3 regions of the Paenarthrobacter sp. YIM B13468 genome follow, and region 1 is predicted to be linked to each of the others. Evidence: riboswitches for the same ligand, from Rfam matches in the RefSeq annotation. Region 1 holds a riboswitch; each other region holds the start of a gene.
The links. Region 1 has a riboswitch for cyclic di-AMP ahead of ACFX4T_RS14285 (hypothetical protein). Riboswitches for the same ligand answer to the same signal wherever they lie in the genome.
Positions count from the first base shown of each region.

Region 2: it holds a riboswitch for cyclic di-AMP, as region 1 does, so the genes downstream of both, ACFX4T_RS23120 (C40 family peptidase) here and ACFX4T_RS14285 (hypothetical protein) in region 1, are expected to answer to the same signal.
Region 3: it holds a riboswitch for cyclic di-AMP, as region 1 does, so the genes downstream of both, ACFX4T_RS11725 (hypothetical protein) here and ACFX4T_RS14285 (hypothetical protein) in region 1, are expected to answer to the same signal.

Region 1 covers NZ_JBHZPI010000014.1:37,567-42,714, reverse strand. Annotated here, with positions in the region: gene ACFX4T_RS14290 (PucR family transcriptional regulator) at 1-1,074, shown strand, start outside; gene ACFX4T_RS14285 (hypothetical protein) at 1,308-2,735, opposite strand; cyclic di-AMP (ydaO/yuaA leader) riboswitch at 2,738-2,888, opposite strand; gene ACFX4T_RS14280 (hypothetical protein) at 3,018-3,251, opposite strand; gene ACFX4T_RS14275 (ATP-dependent DNA ligase) at 3,299-4,366, shown strand; gene ACFX4T_RS14270 (DUF6480 family protein) at 4,455-4,709, opposite strand; gene ACFX4T_RS14265 (alpha/beta fold hydrolase) at 4,822-5,148, opposite strand, start outside.
Region 2 covers NZ_JBHZPI010000031.1:26,133-31,280, forward strand. Annotated here, with positions in the region: gene serC (phosphoserine transaminase) at 1-230, opposite strand, end outside; gene ACFX4T_RS23110 (metal-dependent transcriptional regulator) at 534-1,229, shown strand; cyclic di-AMP (ydaO/yuaA leader) riboswitch at 1,419-1,660, shown strand; gene ACFX4T_RS23115 (M23 family metallopeptidase) at 1,665-2,495, shown strand; cyclic di-AMP (ydaO/yuaA leader) riboswitch at 2,634-2,804, shown strand; gene ACFX4T_RS23120 (C40 family peptidase) at 2,866-3,537, shown strand; gene ACFX4T_RS23125 (NlpC/P60 family protein) at 3,636-4,388, shown strand; gene ACFX4T_RS23130 (HNH endonuclease) at 4,743-5,148, shown strand, end outside.
Region 3 covers NZ_JBHZPI010000010.1:142,658-147,805, forward strand. Annotated here, with positions in the region: gene ACFX4T_RS11715 (pyridoxal phosphate-dependent decarboxylase family protein) at 1-734, shown strand, start outside; gene ACFX4T_RS11720 (MerR family transcriptional regulator) at 745-1,503, opposite strand; gene ACFX4T_RS11725 (hypothetical protein) at 1,715-2,530, opposite strand; cyclic di-AMP (ydaO/yuaA leader) riboswitch at 2,534-2,718, opposite strand; gene ACFX4T_RS11730 (sensor histidine kinase) at 2,828-4,321, opposite strand; gene ACFX4T_RS11735 (response regulator transcription factor) at 4,325-5,065, opposite strand.

The DNA.
Region 1 (5,148 bases):
TTGAGCAAACGGGTGCCGAGCGATGTCAGTGCTTGGCAGCTCTCCCACGGCATCGCGACGGCGGTGCGCCCGGTTGTTGTTCCGGCGAACGACGAGCTAGGCATGCTCGGGCGCGTTTGCGTCCCACTGTTGGTGCGCGGTTTTCGGGTTGGCTACTTATGGGTGCAGCAGGACCTTGAGGAGCAAACCGCGACGGCGATACTCGCCGAATTGCCCGGCGTGCGTGACGAACTGGACCTGTTGGCTGGTTTGCTGCTCGATTCCAACACGGCCGAGTCAGAGTTTCGCAGGAGGCGGGAGCAGGAGTTTCTGGCGGCCTGCACTGGCGAGTCGAACGCAGTGGCAGCGGTGGCCGGTTGGAAGGAGATCCAAGGCCGCGGTCCGTGGCAACTGGTGACCATCCTGGACGCGGACGGCGGCGGAACCGACGTCGACCCCATCGCCGCGACGCTAACGCACCGAACAGCAGCGCTGCAGTCCACCATTGGTGTCAACGCCGCGCTGTTCAGCGCCGGGACGGAGACGCATTCCGTTGTCCTGTTCCGCGAATCCGGTGGCAGGGCGGATCACGCCCAGGTCCTGGTGCACTATCAATTGGAGCTCGCAAAGCGTGCGGGCCGCAAAGTGGACCGGGTGATCCTGGGCATCAGTGAGCCGTTCCAGGTTATCCGGCAACTGGCAGGCGCCTACAGGCAATCGAAAGTGGCAGCACAGGCCGCCGCCGTGGATCCGCCCCTCGGGGAACTGGTGGAGAGTCGGGCGGTGGGCGTTTATCAACTCTTTGATCGTCTTCAGGCGCCGGGCGGCTGGGATGATACGGGCTCCGTTCATTTCAGGACTTTGGAGGACCAGGATAAGAACGGCGAACTCCTGCCCGTGTTGGAACTGCTCTATGACAACGACAGCTCAGTGCAGGACGTTGCCGCGAAACTTCATCTGCACAGGAGCAGCATCTACAACCGCCTCGGCCGCATCCGCCAGCTCATCGGAGCTGATCCGTTGAGCGGTGGGATCAGGCTCGAGTTGCACGCCGCACTGAAGGCCCAGAGGTGGGCCTCGCGGCCCCGGATCTAGGCCCCGGATCAGGTGCGGAAGGGAGCACAAGGGGCAGACACCCTGGTAGGTGCCTGCCCCATCTTGTTGCTGCTATTCCTATCGCGTGATTCCTGGTGCCGTGAGTCCTTAGGCTCGGCGCAACCGCTGGCAGCTCCAGCGGCCCATCCGACTGCGGAACGTGGCAGTGCGGCTGCTGCTGCAGTACCGGCCGTGCCATCCGACGTGCGCGCTGGTCCTGGGAAGCCGCGTGCTCATTTCAAGATCCCTGTGGCGCCGTCAAGTACGGAGTCCAGGTCCAAGGGTGAATCAGTGGACGGTGTGGTGGTGCTGGGGCTGCCGGTCGGCTTTGGCTTTGGCGCCGGAGTCTGTGTTGGAGTGGGCGCCGGCGTCCCCGTTGGAGTCGGGGTGGTCGTGGCCGGTGGGGTGGTAACCGTGTCCGACGGGACCGGGCTTGGGGCCGGCTGGGTTGGGACAGGAGTGGTCACGCCCGGCACAGGAACCACAGCCGACGGGACTGCCGAAGGAACCCAAACAGGATCCGCAAGTGAAACCTGCGGAGTCGGAAGGGACGACGGCGACTGAGCGGGTGCCTCTTCTGACGACTGCGTTGCAACAGTTGCCGGCAGTCCGGCCTCGCTGGTGGCCGACGAAGCGGACGCGGCGGAGGTGGACGAGCTGGGTGCAGGGGCGGCCGAAGTTGACTGCCTGCTGTCGCCACCCGTCTTTGCGTCACTGGCTTCCTTCGTCGGCGTTTCCTGCCCGAAGAAGGGGAGCTCGAAGGCCTGGCTCATGGTGCCAACAGTCAATACCAAGCCCAAGGCTCCAGCCACAACTGCCATGCGCTGGCCCATCGTTTTGACCGAGGCCGCCTTGGTGAGCACGGAGTGTGGTTCGTGGCTGAAGGACGACCCACCCCGTGATGACCCGCCCACGGATGAAGCTCCGAAGGTAGGGGCGCCTGCTGGAGTTTCGGCAGCGGGTGCCAGTTTATGGGCCGTACCGCTCTCGGTTTCCTGGGCGCGAAGGGCTTTCCGGCTTGCGAGACCAGCAGCGGCGGTCGCGGCCGCGGCGAGCTGGGCAGGGCTCTTTGCCTGAACGATCGGGATCGCAGCGGTGGCGGGTTCCGGTTCCGGCGCGGCGGGGGTGGATGCAGCGGCAGGGCTCTTTGACTGAACGACCGGGATGGCAGCGGTGGCGGGTTCCGGTTCCGGCGCGGCGGGGGTGGGTGCAGCAGCGGGCGTGGCCGCCTGAACGATCGGGATCGCAGCGGTGGCCGGCTCGGGATTCGCAGGCGGTTCGGACGCGACCGGTTCGGGCGCCTGAACAGTTGGAATCGCAGCAGTTGCCTGCTCCAGGGGAGCAGAACCCGCCGGAGCAGAATCCGCCGGAGCAGAGTCCACCGGTGCTGTTTCTGTTGGAGCAGTTTCAGCGGGAGCTGTCTCAGTTGAAATAACTGCCTGGGCTGCCCGTGCACGCTCTGCCGCGCGAGCGGCCGCGCGCGTGGTGGGTGCCACAGGGGTGGGAGTGGAAGCAGTGGCGGGTTCCGGCGTCGTGCCTTCTAAACCTTCTGCTGGCGCGCTGGTGGAGGATCCGCTGGGTTGGGCCCGACGGCGTCCGGTTGGCTGGGTACGCTCGCGCGCTATTTGGGCGCGGCGCGGCTGATCCATGGTTGGGGACATGGTGGTTGCCTCTCAACGCCTGCGAGGTTAGCTGTCGGGTTCGGACGAGGCCGTCCGGCCGCACATGGCGGCTTCACCCCAAGGGCCTATGGAAAATCAGGCCCGGGAACTCTGGGTCCCCCGTCTCTGCCGCGAGTCTGGCGGATCCCGGTTTGCGGCAGAGCTCGGCGTCAACCCGGAAGCGGCCCAGCGGAGATACGGGTCGCTCTTAGACCGTACATGAGCGCCATACTAAAGTCACATTAATGTAACGGGCGGGACGCCTTCCAGCGTGAAGGTCCGTTAGGACTTAGGCTCCGGGGCCGGAGCCGGGGCTGGCAGCTCGTGCTGGATCCTTTGGACCTGGTGTGCGTAATGGGTCTCGGGTCGGAAAATTTCGTCCGCCACACCCAGCACCCCGCCCGTGGCGCCGCGCCGTACTTTCCCCTTGCTGTTCTGGCGGGAGACCCAGAACCATAGGGCCGCAACGAGGGCAGGTGCTGCCAGCACTGCCACTAGAACGGCCAAGATATCCATGGCCCAAGACTAGCTTCAGCCGCGGGCGGCAGGTAGAACATAGTCGTATGGACCTCCCAGTGATGCCGCCCATTTCGCCCATGCTTGCCAAGTCCGTTCCTTCGATCCCTGATGTGGGCCATTTTGAGCCAAAGTGGGACGGGTTCAGGACGATCGTTTTCAAAGACGGGGATGAGATCATCCTGGGCAGCCGCAACGAACGTCCCATGACACGGTATTTCCCTGAGCTGGTGGAAGCCCTCCAGAAGAATCTTCCGGACAAATGCGTGATCGACGGCGAAATCGTCCTCATAGCTGGGAACAGGCTCGACTTCGAAGGCCTTCAGCAGCGCATCCACCCCGCAGATAGCCGTGTACGGATGCTTGCCGGGAGCACCCCGTCCTCCTTCATCGGATTCGACATCCTCGCGCTGGGAGACGAGAACCTCATGGGCAAGCCGTTTTCCGAGCGTCGGGCCGCCTTGGAGAAGGCGCTGGCCAAAGCTGAGGCGCCTGTGTACGTAACGCCGGCGGTGACGGAACTCGACCAAGCACAGGAGTGGTTCGTGCAGCTGGAAGGTGCTGGGCTCGACGGCATACTTTCCAAACCGCTCGAGGGGACGTACCAGCCGAATAAGCGTGTCATGTTCAAAACCAAGCATGAACGCACCGCGGACTGCGTGGTGGCTGGATTCCGCTGGCATAAAACGGGAAAGGTTGTGGGGTCGATGCTGCTTGGGCTGTATAACGACGCCGGTCAGCTGCAGCACGTGGGGGTGGTGGCCTCATTCCCCATGGCCAAGCGCGAAAGCCTGGTGGCCGAACTTGAGCCATACCAGACGGAGTTCAGCGAACATCCTTGGGGGCAATGGGCCGATCAAGGAGATGCCGCAGCTACAGGTTCCCGAATGCCGAGCGCGCAGAGCAGGTGGAGCGCCGGCAAGGACTTCACCTTTGTTCCCCTTCGGCCTGAGCTCGTCATCGAGGTTGCCTATGACTACATGGAAGGCGACCGGTTCCGGCACACCACCCAATTTCGTCGATGGCGTCCGGACCGGACTCCGGAGAGCTGCACCTACTCGCAACTGGAGGAGCCAGCTGACTACGACCTCGGGGAGATTCTAAGGCTGCCATAGCCCGGGGCGTCCGTCAGTTGCCGGTTATCACGTTGTTGAGCCGCTACCCCGTTGTTGAGCAACGACGGGATAGCGGCTTGGCGACGAGCTATTCTTCGTGCCCTTGGTCGCTGCTCATGCTGCCCTCGGCCGGCGGGGTTTCGCCCGGGGGAACTCCACCGCCGGGCTCAAGTCCTGTGACGTTGCCATCCAACGGATCGGGATTGGCGGAGGCAGCGGGGTCGTCGTCTTCGTCCTGGTGCATATCCGGATCGGTGTGCACATCGCCTGTCGTGTCGGCTGGCTCGGCGGCGTCGGAACCTCCGAAGGTCCGGGGATCGTCCTCAGGGTCATAGCTGGTCATGGTCACCCTTCCTAAGCAAACTTACTATTGTGCCTGCCCGGCCAGCCTAGTCTCCGGATCGCAAACCCAACAAGGGGCATCCCAAGCTGGCGCCGCCGTCGTACGAATACGCCTAGTTGGAGCGGGACGTTGCCGAAACGAAGCTCATGATGGCATCCGCCACGGCCTTCGGCCGCATGTGCTGGGCGACGTGCCCTACTCCGGGGATTTCAACGAGGCGCCCCTGGAGTACCGCCCGGGAGAGCCTAAGCGACCACTCCGGCCCTGCCACATGATCGCGGCTGCCGCGGAGCACCAGCACGGGAATCCGGACTTTGGCCAGCTGCTTCTCCGTTGGGTAGCTCATCATCACGGGCAGCTCCGTCATGTACCAGCGCGGACCGCATTGAAGGTAGTCCGTGATCACGACCCAGTTGGACGATGGGCTTTCGCGGAGTAC
Region 2 (5,148 bases), on a different contig from region 1:
CCGAGGACAACCTCGTAGCCCTCAGGTGCACGGAAGAACTGGCTGAGCCCTTCGCGGACCGAACCCACCAGGTTTTTGACCGGCGCCTGACGGTGGGACGTGCCAAGAATGGTGGTCGATGCGGCAGACAAGGCCTGGACCTGTTCCGGGCGGACCTTGGACGGTCCCGCGCCGAAGCGTCCGTCCTTGGGCAGCAGGTCGGCGGGAATAGTGATGCTGTTGTCGCTCACGTGTGGCTCCAATGGGTATCGGTTAGAGAGGGGGAGGTGGGCAGGTGGCATCGGCTGCCCCTTCGACTCCCTCATTCTGCCTGACCGGACCCACCGTCAGGAATCTGCGGTTGTCATAGTCCGCCACGTGGAATGCCGGAGCACCACAGGCATTGCGGCCAAGGGAAAAATTATCCAGAGTAATTCCAAATAAGCTAGGCTGGGGTTACGTTCCTGAGGTGTCGGTTGGACACCGTCCACCTTGGCTGGGACGCGGTACGGTGGAGATTACGCAAGAAATGCGTTCGAGGAGAGCTGAGCTGGATGACGGATCTGATCGATACCACTGAGATGTATCTTCGGACCATTTTGGAGCTTGAAGAAGAGAACATCGTGGCTCTTCGAGCACGCATTGCGGAGCGTCTGCGGCACTCGGGTCCCACGGTTTCCCAGACCATTGGACGCATGGAGCGCGATGGCCTGGTGATTGTGTCCAACGACCGCCATCTGGAGCTGACCGAAGTTGGGCGCAAGCGGGCAACCGAAGTCATGCGGAAGCACCGCCTTGCCGAGAGGCTCCTGGCGGACGTCATTGGTCTGGACTGGGCGTACGTTCATGACGAAGCATGTCGCTGGGAGCACGTCATGAGTGAACGGGTGGAGCGGCGGCTCTATGAATTGTTGGAACACCCCACCGAGTCACCGTATGGCAACCCCATCCCGGGTTTGGAAGCCCTTGGCGGTCTCGCCAACCAGCCCCTTGCCCGCCTGGACGTGAACCTGCTGCATGCGATGGACGGGTACGCTGCCGATTCCCGTGTAGTGGTCAGCCGGCTTGCTGAACCCATCCAGGTTGAGCCCGAGCTCCTCACCCAGCTCGATGAAGGCGGAATTCGTCCCGGCGCGAGTGTCTCCTTGGAGCGGGTGGGGGAGTACATCTCCGTCCGCGTTCCTGGCATTGAAGGAGCACTGGAGCTGCCTCCCGAGGTAGCTGCGCACGTCTTCGTGGCCGTCAACTGACTCTGACTTTCCCGGACCGCGGGGGTGTCAAACCTCACTTTGGGATGGCTGGCACGCGCGTGACCTGCGGATTTCCGCGACTGATGATATGGGGACACCCACAACACGGTCGTTTGGAAAGATAACGAATTTATTACTGCGGGCTTTAATCGCCTATAGTTATCTACTAGCGCCGATACCAAAGCGTTACCTGATCTGGAGCCGAGCTCTGCCAGCAGATCGGGTGTGTCATCAACTACTGGCAGAGGCGGGGGAACCACAAGCGGCTGCCTAAAGAAGCAGCCTTGGGGTGAAGTCCGCAGCAGAAGTGCCTACTAACGCAAGTCCTTCCGGGGACACCTGTGTGCCGTTTGCGCTTCGTGCGGACCGGGTCTTTGAACTCTCTGACCCGAATCCGACAGCTAACTTCGCAGGCTTTCCAGAGAGGAACAGAGTTTGACATCGCAGAACGTCAGGGGCCGCCGCCGCGCGTCCGGCCCCGCTGCTGAGCTGCGGCCAGCCCGCGCCGCAATGGAGATCCGGCCACGCGACACCCCGCGTCAGGTGCGCCGCCGTAAGAGCCCGTTGCGCCAGGTAGCCGACTTCGCCGCAGCCAGTGGTGTCGGGCAGAAGGCCGGTGTCGCGCTTGCCGCCACCGGACTTGCCCTGACTGTAGGCCTGCCTGCCACAAGCCCCGTCATGGCCACGTCCGAGTCCGGCCAGGCCGAGTCGGCCCTCTCCGTGCCCGGTGGCAGTCAGCCCGAAGTTTCTGCAGCAGCCTCTGCCAAAATCGATTTCAGTCGTGCAGCAGTCGCTACCGCCGCTGACCCGGACGGCAAGCTCAAGCAGTTGTTGAGCGCCCAGTCAGCGGGAAGCATACAGCGCGCCTCCTCACTTGGCACCTTGGGAAGTCCGCTGGACAAGCTGGTCACGGCATCGCCGTTTGGCTACCGTGTCAGCCCCCTTACCGGCGGCACTGGCGACTTCCACCGTGGCCAGGACTTCGTAGCCCAGTGCGGCACCGCTGTTCACGCCGCAGCTGCGGGCAAGGTCACGTTCGCCGGGTGGCATGAGTACGGCGGAGGCAACCGGGTCGTGATTGATCACGGCAACGGCCTTGAGACCACGTATAACCACCTGTCGTCCTTCAATGTCAAGGTGGGGCAGACTGTCAGCCGCGGCGATACCGTCGCGCTGAGCGGCACCACAGGAGCATCTACCGGCTGCCATCTGCACTTCGAGGTCCAGGTAAACGGCGAAGTCGTAGATCCCATGGGCTGGCTGTAAGCAAGTTGATGGTTGTCTATCGCATTCATGACACGCCCCGTGACCTGAATGTGACATTCACGAACATCTGTTGTACCGTCTAAAGCGCATCGGCTTTTTAGGGGGCCGATGCACTTGAGTGGATTGCCTAGCTCTGCCACCACTCAAGGTCCGTTCGCAAAAATCGTCTGGCAGGGGCGGGGGAACCAATTTTGGTCTTCGAGTCAGAAGACCTTGGGGTTAAGTCGCAAAAGCTTCCTTGAAGCGGCGCGGCCGGATGACTCCCATCCGAATCCGACAGCTCACCTCGCAGGCATTGGGAGAGGCTACCTTCGTGTCATCACGCACTACCCCTGCGCGCCATCGCGCCGAATTGGTTCGCACGAACCCGTTGAACACCCTTTCCAAGGCTGTCTCAACCAATGCAGGCACCGTAGGCCGCCAAGCTGCCGTTCTGGCCGCAGCCTCGGGGCTCGTTCTCAGCGTTGGACTCCCGGCCCAGGCCGCTGACACCGACGTCTCCAAGTCAGAATCCTCCAGCACCCAGCAGCTGGTCGCCACCGCAGTTGTTACCGCGGAGCCCACCGCAACGGTTTCCTTCGAAAGCCCCGTTGTGGCTACCAAGGAAGCTCCCAAGGTTCAGCGGGCATCCCAGCGCACGGCAACCGAAGGCCAAGCGAACGGCACCCTCGCTTCCCTGTCCTCCAGCGCCAAGGATGCCGCTTCAAGCGCCGCGGCCTCAGGACTTGCAGCAATTGCTTACACCGGCATCGGCCACCCCTACGTTTGGGGCGGCACTTCCCCCAACGGCTGGGACTGCTCCGGATTCACCCAGTGGGTTTACGCCCAGGCCGGCATCAGCATCCCCCGCGTCAATGCCTGGACGATCATGACGCCCACCAGCACCCCTTCCCCCGGCGACCTCGTCGTGCAGAACGGTGGAGCCCACGTGGGCATCTACGTCGGCAACGGCATGATGATCAGCGCTTTGAACCCCAGCCAGGGCACGCTTCTGCACTCCGTGGCTTCCACCGGCACATCCTCGTTCTACACCCTCCGCTAGAAAATCCCATTCGGGGTAAGCCAGCATGCCCCCCAAGTGCTGGCAGCCCATTACCCGCGTGCGATCCCAGCGTGCGCGGATACGAAAAGAGAGTAATCATGACCAGTGCACACAAGGTTGCACGGCATCGAGCTGAGGCCCCCAAGACCAGCTCACTTGCCGTCATCGCCAAGGCTGTCAGCGACAACGCCGGTGGCGTTGGCCGTCAGGCAGCAGTGATCGCAGCTGCATCGGGCCTTGTCCTGACCAGCGGCGTTGCTGCAAATGCTGCCGACACCAACGTCCAGCGGGAATCTACATCTGCGTCTGCGCTTGACGTGCAGTCGGTTGCCCAGGCCACCATTGCTGCCGATTCCAGCGTTGCCATCTCCTACGAGCGCCCTGTGGTCAAGACTGTGGAAGCCCCGGCTCCCGTCGTCGAGAAGGCCGCAGCCAAGGAAGCTCCGGCAGCCGGTGGCACCGCTACTTTGGCGGTCAACTCGGATGCGTCTGCAGCCAAGGCGCCTGCTGCATCCAGCGGCCTCGGTGCGGCTATCGCTGCAGCGGCCTACGCACAGCTCGGCGTCACGCAGGACTGCACCATGCTGGTGACCAACTCGCTGGCCGCAGTCGGTATTCACTTCCACGATTGGCCGGCCGGCTACCTCTCCCTCGGCCGCACGGTCAGTGCAGCTGAAGCCCAGCCCGGCGACCTTGCTTACTATGCCAACGGTGGCTTCGGCGGAATGGCGCACATCGCTGTTTACGTCGGCAACGGCATGGCAGTCCACGGTGGATGGAACGGATCCACCACGGCACTGTTCAGCGTGAACGTTGGCTCCGGCCCGGTTTTCATCCGCGTCAACGGCTGATCAAATACTCCACAGAACACCCCGCAGGCGCAGGCCGGCGGGGTGTTCTGCTTTAACTATCGCGGCGACTCAACCTCGTGGTGACACCCATTTACGTCGCTGCCACTCAGACGGGCTGGTGACGCCCAAATATAGGTGTCGCCGGCCCGTTTGGGTGGCTCTAGCGAACTTCCGCGTCCTCAGCAAAAGTGTCCCGCACATGAACTTTCGCCAACACCGCAGGCGAAACGGCGGAAAAATTCGTTGATACGGCATATAAGTGCTTACCCTTGTGTTGTCGATCCACAGCCCGTACAAGCAGAGGGCAGCCGGCCCTCGTGCCCCTGACGGGTGCGGCCGTGAAGAGGTACGTGCATGCGCACACTCGTTCTGAATGCTGGATATGAACCGCTGGCGGTAGTAACCTTCCGCCGGGCGCTGGTCCTTGTGCTGACTGGAAAAGCTAGCGTGGTGGCCGAAGGCGACGAGCCTGTCGTCGGGCCACAGGAGATTCTCGGAAGACCATCCGTGATTCTTCTTAATCGCTACATCCGGCCCCGGTACAACAGGATCACTGCCGTGAGCCGCCGCGGGGTCCTCCGCCGCGACGGCCATCGCTGCGCCTATTGCGGGAAAACAGCCCACACCATAGACCACGTCCACCCCAAATCCAGGGGCGGCGCGGATTCCTGGGAAAACCTGGTTGCGGCGTGTTTGAAATGCAACAACGCCAAGAGTGACCACACGCTCGCCGAGATGGGTTGGAAACTTCGTTTCAAAC
Region 3 (5,148 bases), on a different contig from region 1:
TGGATGAACAACCCGGACCTTCCCTCGTGTGCCTGCAGGCCGGCAATCTGCATTCCGGAGCGTTCGATCCGATGTCCGAAGCCATTGCGGTAGCCCATGACCGCGAGGCTTGGGTGCATGTGGATGGCGCATTTGGGTTGTGGGCGGCGGTCAGCCCACATCTACGCGGGCGGCTGGCTGGAGTAGAGGAGGCCGATTCGTGGGCCACCGACGCCCACAAAACATTGAACGTCCCGTACGACTGTGGCTTGGCCATCGTCTCCCGGCCGGAAGCCCTGAGGCGCGCCTTCAGCGTCCATACGAGTTACCTCATCGCAACGGAGACCGGACTGGGTGATCCGTTCGACAAAGTTCCGGAACTGTCCCGTAGGGCCCGGGGCATCCCCGTATGGGCTGCCCTCCGACAGTTGGGCCGGTCCGGAGTCATTGCCATGGTGGACAGGCTTGCAGGAAACGCCCGCGCGTTGGCGGAGGGCCTCGCCGGTATCCCAGGCGTGGAAATTCTGAACGACGTCGTTTTCACGCAGGTGTCGGTGGCCTTCGGCAGCGATGACCGCACTCACCGCGTCACCCAGAGACTCATGGCCGAAGGGATTGTGTGGATGTCAGGTTCCTCATGGCGCGGACGCGAAATCCTCCGGATTTCGGTGAGTAACTGGTCCACGGACGCAGGTGACGTCGCTGCCTCGATCGCAGCCGTTCGAGGTGCGGCAGAGGCCGAACCGGAAGCATAGCGACGTCCTGTTACAAGGCCGAGCGCGCCTTTTCCAGGTAAGCCATCAGCCCGGCCAACTGCTCAGCGCTCCACGGCAGTCCCGCGCTGATGGCCTGGCTGTTTTCCTGCCAGGCTGCACGCGCTGCAGCTTTGGTGTCCTCACTCGAGTGGAACATGGAACCGATGCCGTCCCATGAGCGCACCCATTCCTGGACGGAGGGATCCGTGACGGGCCTCTCGGCTTGGACGTGCGCCAGTCCTTCTTCCACCAGGGCAGCCCACTGCTGCTTGGCGGCTTCGACTTTTTCTGCGCCGAGTTCTTCCCGCTTGTCCGCGAGTTGCTGGCGTTGTTCGGCTGTGAAGTTGTTTTCGAGCACGGTGATCATCTCCAACGTTGACATGAATTGTTCAGGGGTGGGCATGGCGTGTCCGTCCATGCGTGACAAGAGCTCGCCCAAACGGTTTTGGAGCGCTTGGAGCTGCTGGGCGTGCTCCTGCACATGGGCCAGCTGCTGCTGGAGGAGGCCCCGAATGGACTCAGGATCATCCTCGGGGGTTTGCAGCGCCTTGCCGATGGCCGCGAGCGGAAGCCCCAGCATCTGAAGGGATCTGATCCGGTATAGCCGGCGCAAGTCGCGCTCCGAATACCGGCGATGACCGGACGGTGTCCTTTGGCTTGCGGACAGCAGCCCGATCTCGTCGTAATGGTGAAGCGTCCGCACGCTGACGCCACACGCTGTGGCCAGCTCACCGATGCTCCACGGTCCGGATCCCGTTGTTCCCGTCATGAGCACAACGCTAAGTCCTGACGTAACGTCAGGTGCAAGCCGGCGTCGTCCGATTTCTTAAACCTGGGAGGGCAGGTTAAACGCGAAAACCGCCCCGGTCCCGCCGTTGGCTGCAGTAATCCCTGCTGCGAACGGCGGAAAACGGGGCGGCAATCATGCCCTGAACGTTTGAGCCCGCTGGGGTGGGCTCAAACGTGCTTATTGAGTTGGCTTAGTACCAGTTGTTGGCCAAGTGGAAGGCGAGGGCGGCGGAGGGGGAGCCGTAGCGTTCCTTGATGTAGTTCAGGCCCCACTTGATCTGGGTCTGGTAGTTGGTCAGCCAGTCATCGCCTGCAGTTGCCATCTTGGAGGCTGGCAATGACTGCACGATTCCGTAGGCGCCACTGGAGGTGTTGGTCGCGGTGGTCCGCCAGTTGGATTCCTTCTCCCACAGTGTGTTCAGGGCGGTCATTTCACCCGGACCCCAACCGTAGTTGGCGAGGATGCTGGCGGCGTATGCCTTGGCAGCAGCGGGATCGTCCACGGCCTTGGGAGCCGCAGCAGCGGCCGCGGCTGCAGCAGCGGCGGCATCCGCAGCCTGCTTGGCGGCTGCATCAGCGGCAGCCTTCTCGGCGGCAGCTGCCTGGTCGGCAGCGGCTTTCTCGGCCGCAGCCTTCTCCGCGGCAGCCTTCTCGGCAGCGGCCTGTGCCGCAGCCGCCTGGTCTGCAGCAGCCCTGTCTGCAGCGCCCTTCTTGGCAGCAGCATCCAAGGACGCAGAAATTTCCGCTGATTTGTTGCTGACCTGGGCGGTAGCCTGCGTCTCGGACGCCTGGCTCGTTTCGGGGAGATTGAATGCGGCGTTTGCGGCCTGACCGAGCGATGCGACGCCCAATGCTGCGGCAACGACTCCTGCAACAACTGACATTCGTTGCCCGGTCTTGCCGCGCCGTGCAGCGTTCTTCAGAACGGCTTGCGACTTCGTCAGGGGAGCAGTGTGTTCGTCACGGTGACGCGCGGAAGGGCGCGTCTGATCGTTGAATTCAGACATGTGTGATTACCTCTCAGCGCCTGCGGAGTTAGCTGTCGGGTTCGGATGAGGTCATCCGGCCGCGCGCGTAGCTGCGGCTTCACCCCAAGGGCAAGGAAAGTACTGTGCCCGGAGACTCTGGGTCCCCCGTCTCTGCCTCGAATGAGAACGGAACTCCGGGAAGTGGCAGAGCTCGGCGCATCCCGGGTGCGGGCCAGTTAGGGGCGACCCACCCTTTCGAAGGTACAGGAGGTTTCGGCTTAAGTCACATTTGGGTAACAGAGATCACGTTCACGGCGCGTCATGTTGCCCGATTCGTTATATGCGTTCGTTCAAAGCCGTGGGGAATCGAAGAGCGAATTCCGTGTGTCCCGGCCGGGACGTCACTTCCACACTTCCCCCATGCGCCTGGACGATGGATTCGACGATTGACAAGCCCAGTCCGGAGGTTCCTTCCGACCCCGATCTCGCCGCGTCAGCCCGGGCAAACCGCGAGAAGATACGGCTCTGGAACCCAGCGGGAATACCAGGCCCGTTGTCGGTGACTGTGACCACCGCACTACCATCCGCGGAGAGCATGACGCCTGTGACCACCGTGGTACCTGGATCGGTGTGTTTGCGGGCGTTGGACAGCAGATTGGCCAGCACCTGATGCAGCTGGGTTGCGTCCCCGCGCACTGTAATGGGCTCGTCAGGGAGTTGGAGCTTCCAGATGTGGTCCGGTGCCATCACCTTTTCGTCACTGACGGTCTCGATCACCAGCTGCGTCAGGTCCACATCGGTGACTTTCAACGCCTGGCCTTCGTCCAGGCGCGCCAACAGCAACAGGTCCTCCACAAGCGTGGTCATCCGTTCCGACTGGCTCTGGACCCGCGCCAGCGATTTCCTGCCGTCCTCCGTGAAGTTCTCCGTCATACGAAGAAGCTCGGTGTACCCACGAATGGCGGTCAGCGGCGTCCGAAGTTCGTGGGAGGCATCGGCAACGAACTGCCGGACCTTGGTTTCGCTCTCCTGACGGGCTTCCAGGGCCCTGGAAACGTTGTTGAGCATTTGGTTCAAAGCGTGGCCAACGCTGCCAACTTCTGTTCCTGGATGGGAGGCCGACGGCGGTACGCGCACCGCGAGCGCCACTTCACCGGCGTCGAGGGGAAGGCGCGATACCTTGGTTGCGACCTCCGAGAGTTGCTCAAGTGGCCGCATGGTCCTGCGAATGATGACAGTGCCCGCGAGGCCGATCAGCACCAGGCCGCCAAGGGAAACAAGCACCATGGTCCATACCAGCGAGGCCTCGGCGTTTTGCTTGTCAGCCAACGGCAGGCCCGTCACAATAATGTCGCCGTAGGGGGTCTCAACTGCCACCAACCGGTAGTCGCCGTTGGACAATGAACGGTCAACGGGCCCCTTGTCGCGGGGGAGCGAGAGCAGGACCTGCTTGTCTTCTGCCGAGAGTGCCACGCGGCGACCGTTTGCGTTCAGGAAGCCCGAGTTGATGACCGCGGAACCATCGATCCGCGCGTTGAGCGTCCCGGCACCTTGGCCACGGGCCTCCAGTGGATCTGGCCGACCGCTTGAGGGAAAGCTCGACGGCGGCCTGCCGAATTCATTCGCGCGGCTTGAGGCCTGCTCCAACTGCTTGTCCAGTTGTTTGTTGAAGTACATGTCCATGGAGGCGTAACTAACCACTCCCACTGCGCTGCAAATAGCCACCAGCAAGGCCATCGCCACCAGGACCAACCTCGTGCGCAAATGCCAGGTGGAGGGATTGAGCCAGTTCCGCTGGGTCTTGCGGGTTACGCCTGAAGGGGTGGACAAGATTCAGTCCGCAGGCTTGATGACGTAGCCAGCGCCACGGACGGTGTGGATCATTGGCGGGTGGTTGGCTTCGATTTTCTTGCGCAGGTAGGAAATGTACAGTTCCACGATGTTGGCCTGCCCGCCGAAGTCATAGTCCCAGACCCGGTCCAGGATCTGTGCCTTGCTGACCACGCGCTTGGGGTTCTCCATGAGGTAGCGAAGCAGCTCAAACTGCGTTGCCGTGAGCTGGATGTCCTCGCCGGCGCGCGAAACCTCCCGTGTGTCCACGTTGAGGGTGAGATCACCCACCACCAGTTCCGCTGTATCCATGGCCGCAACACCCGAGCGTTGTACAAGACGGTGCAGGCGCAGGAGAACCTCCTCCATGCTGAAGGGTTTGGTGACGTAGTCGTCCCCGCCGGCGGCAAGGCCTACGATGCGGTCCTGGACAGCGTCCTTGGCCGTGAGGAACAGTGCGGGCACTTCCGGCGCGAAGGCGCGGATCCGGTTGAGGACCTCGACGCCGTCGAATCCTGGAAGCATCACGTCCAGCACCAGCACGTCGGGGCGGAAGTCCTTGGCGAGCTTTACAGCTTCCGGTCCGTCGGCTGCCACCGCGACGGACCAGCCGGCCATGCGAAGGCCCATGCTCATGAGCTCGGACAGACTCGGCTCGTCGTCCACCACCAAGGCTCGGATAGGGGAGCCGTCCGGGTGGGAAAGCTGGGGAAGGTTGTTCGTCATGGAGTGCGGGGATGCCATGTGACAACTCTCCATTCTGCTGGTTTGCCGAAGCTTTGCCGCTCCTGTGAGGACGCTGTGAGGTCAACACTAGCCACGTGGGA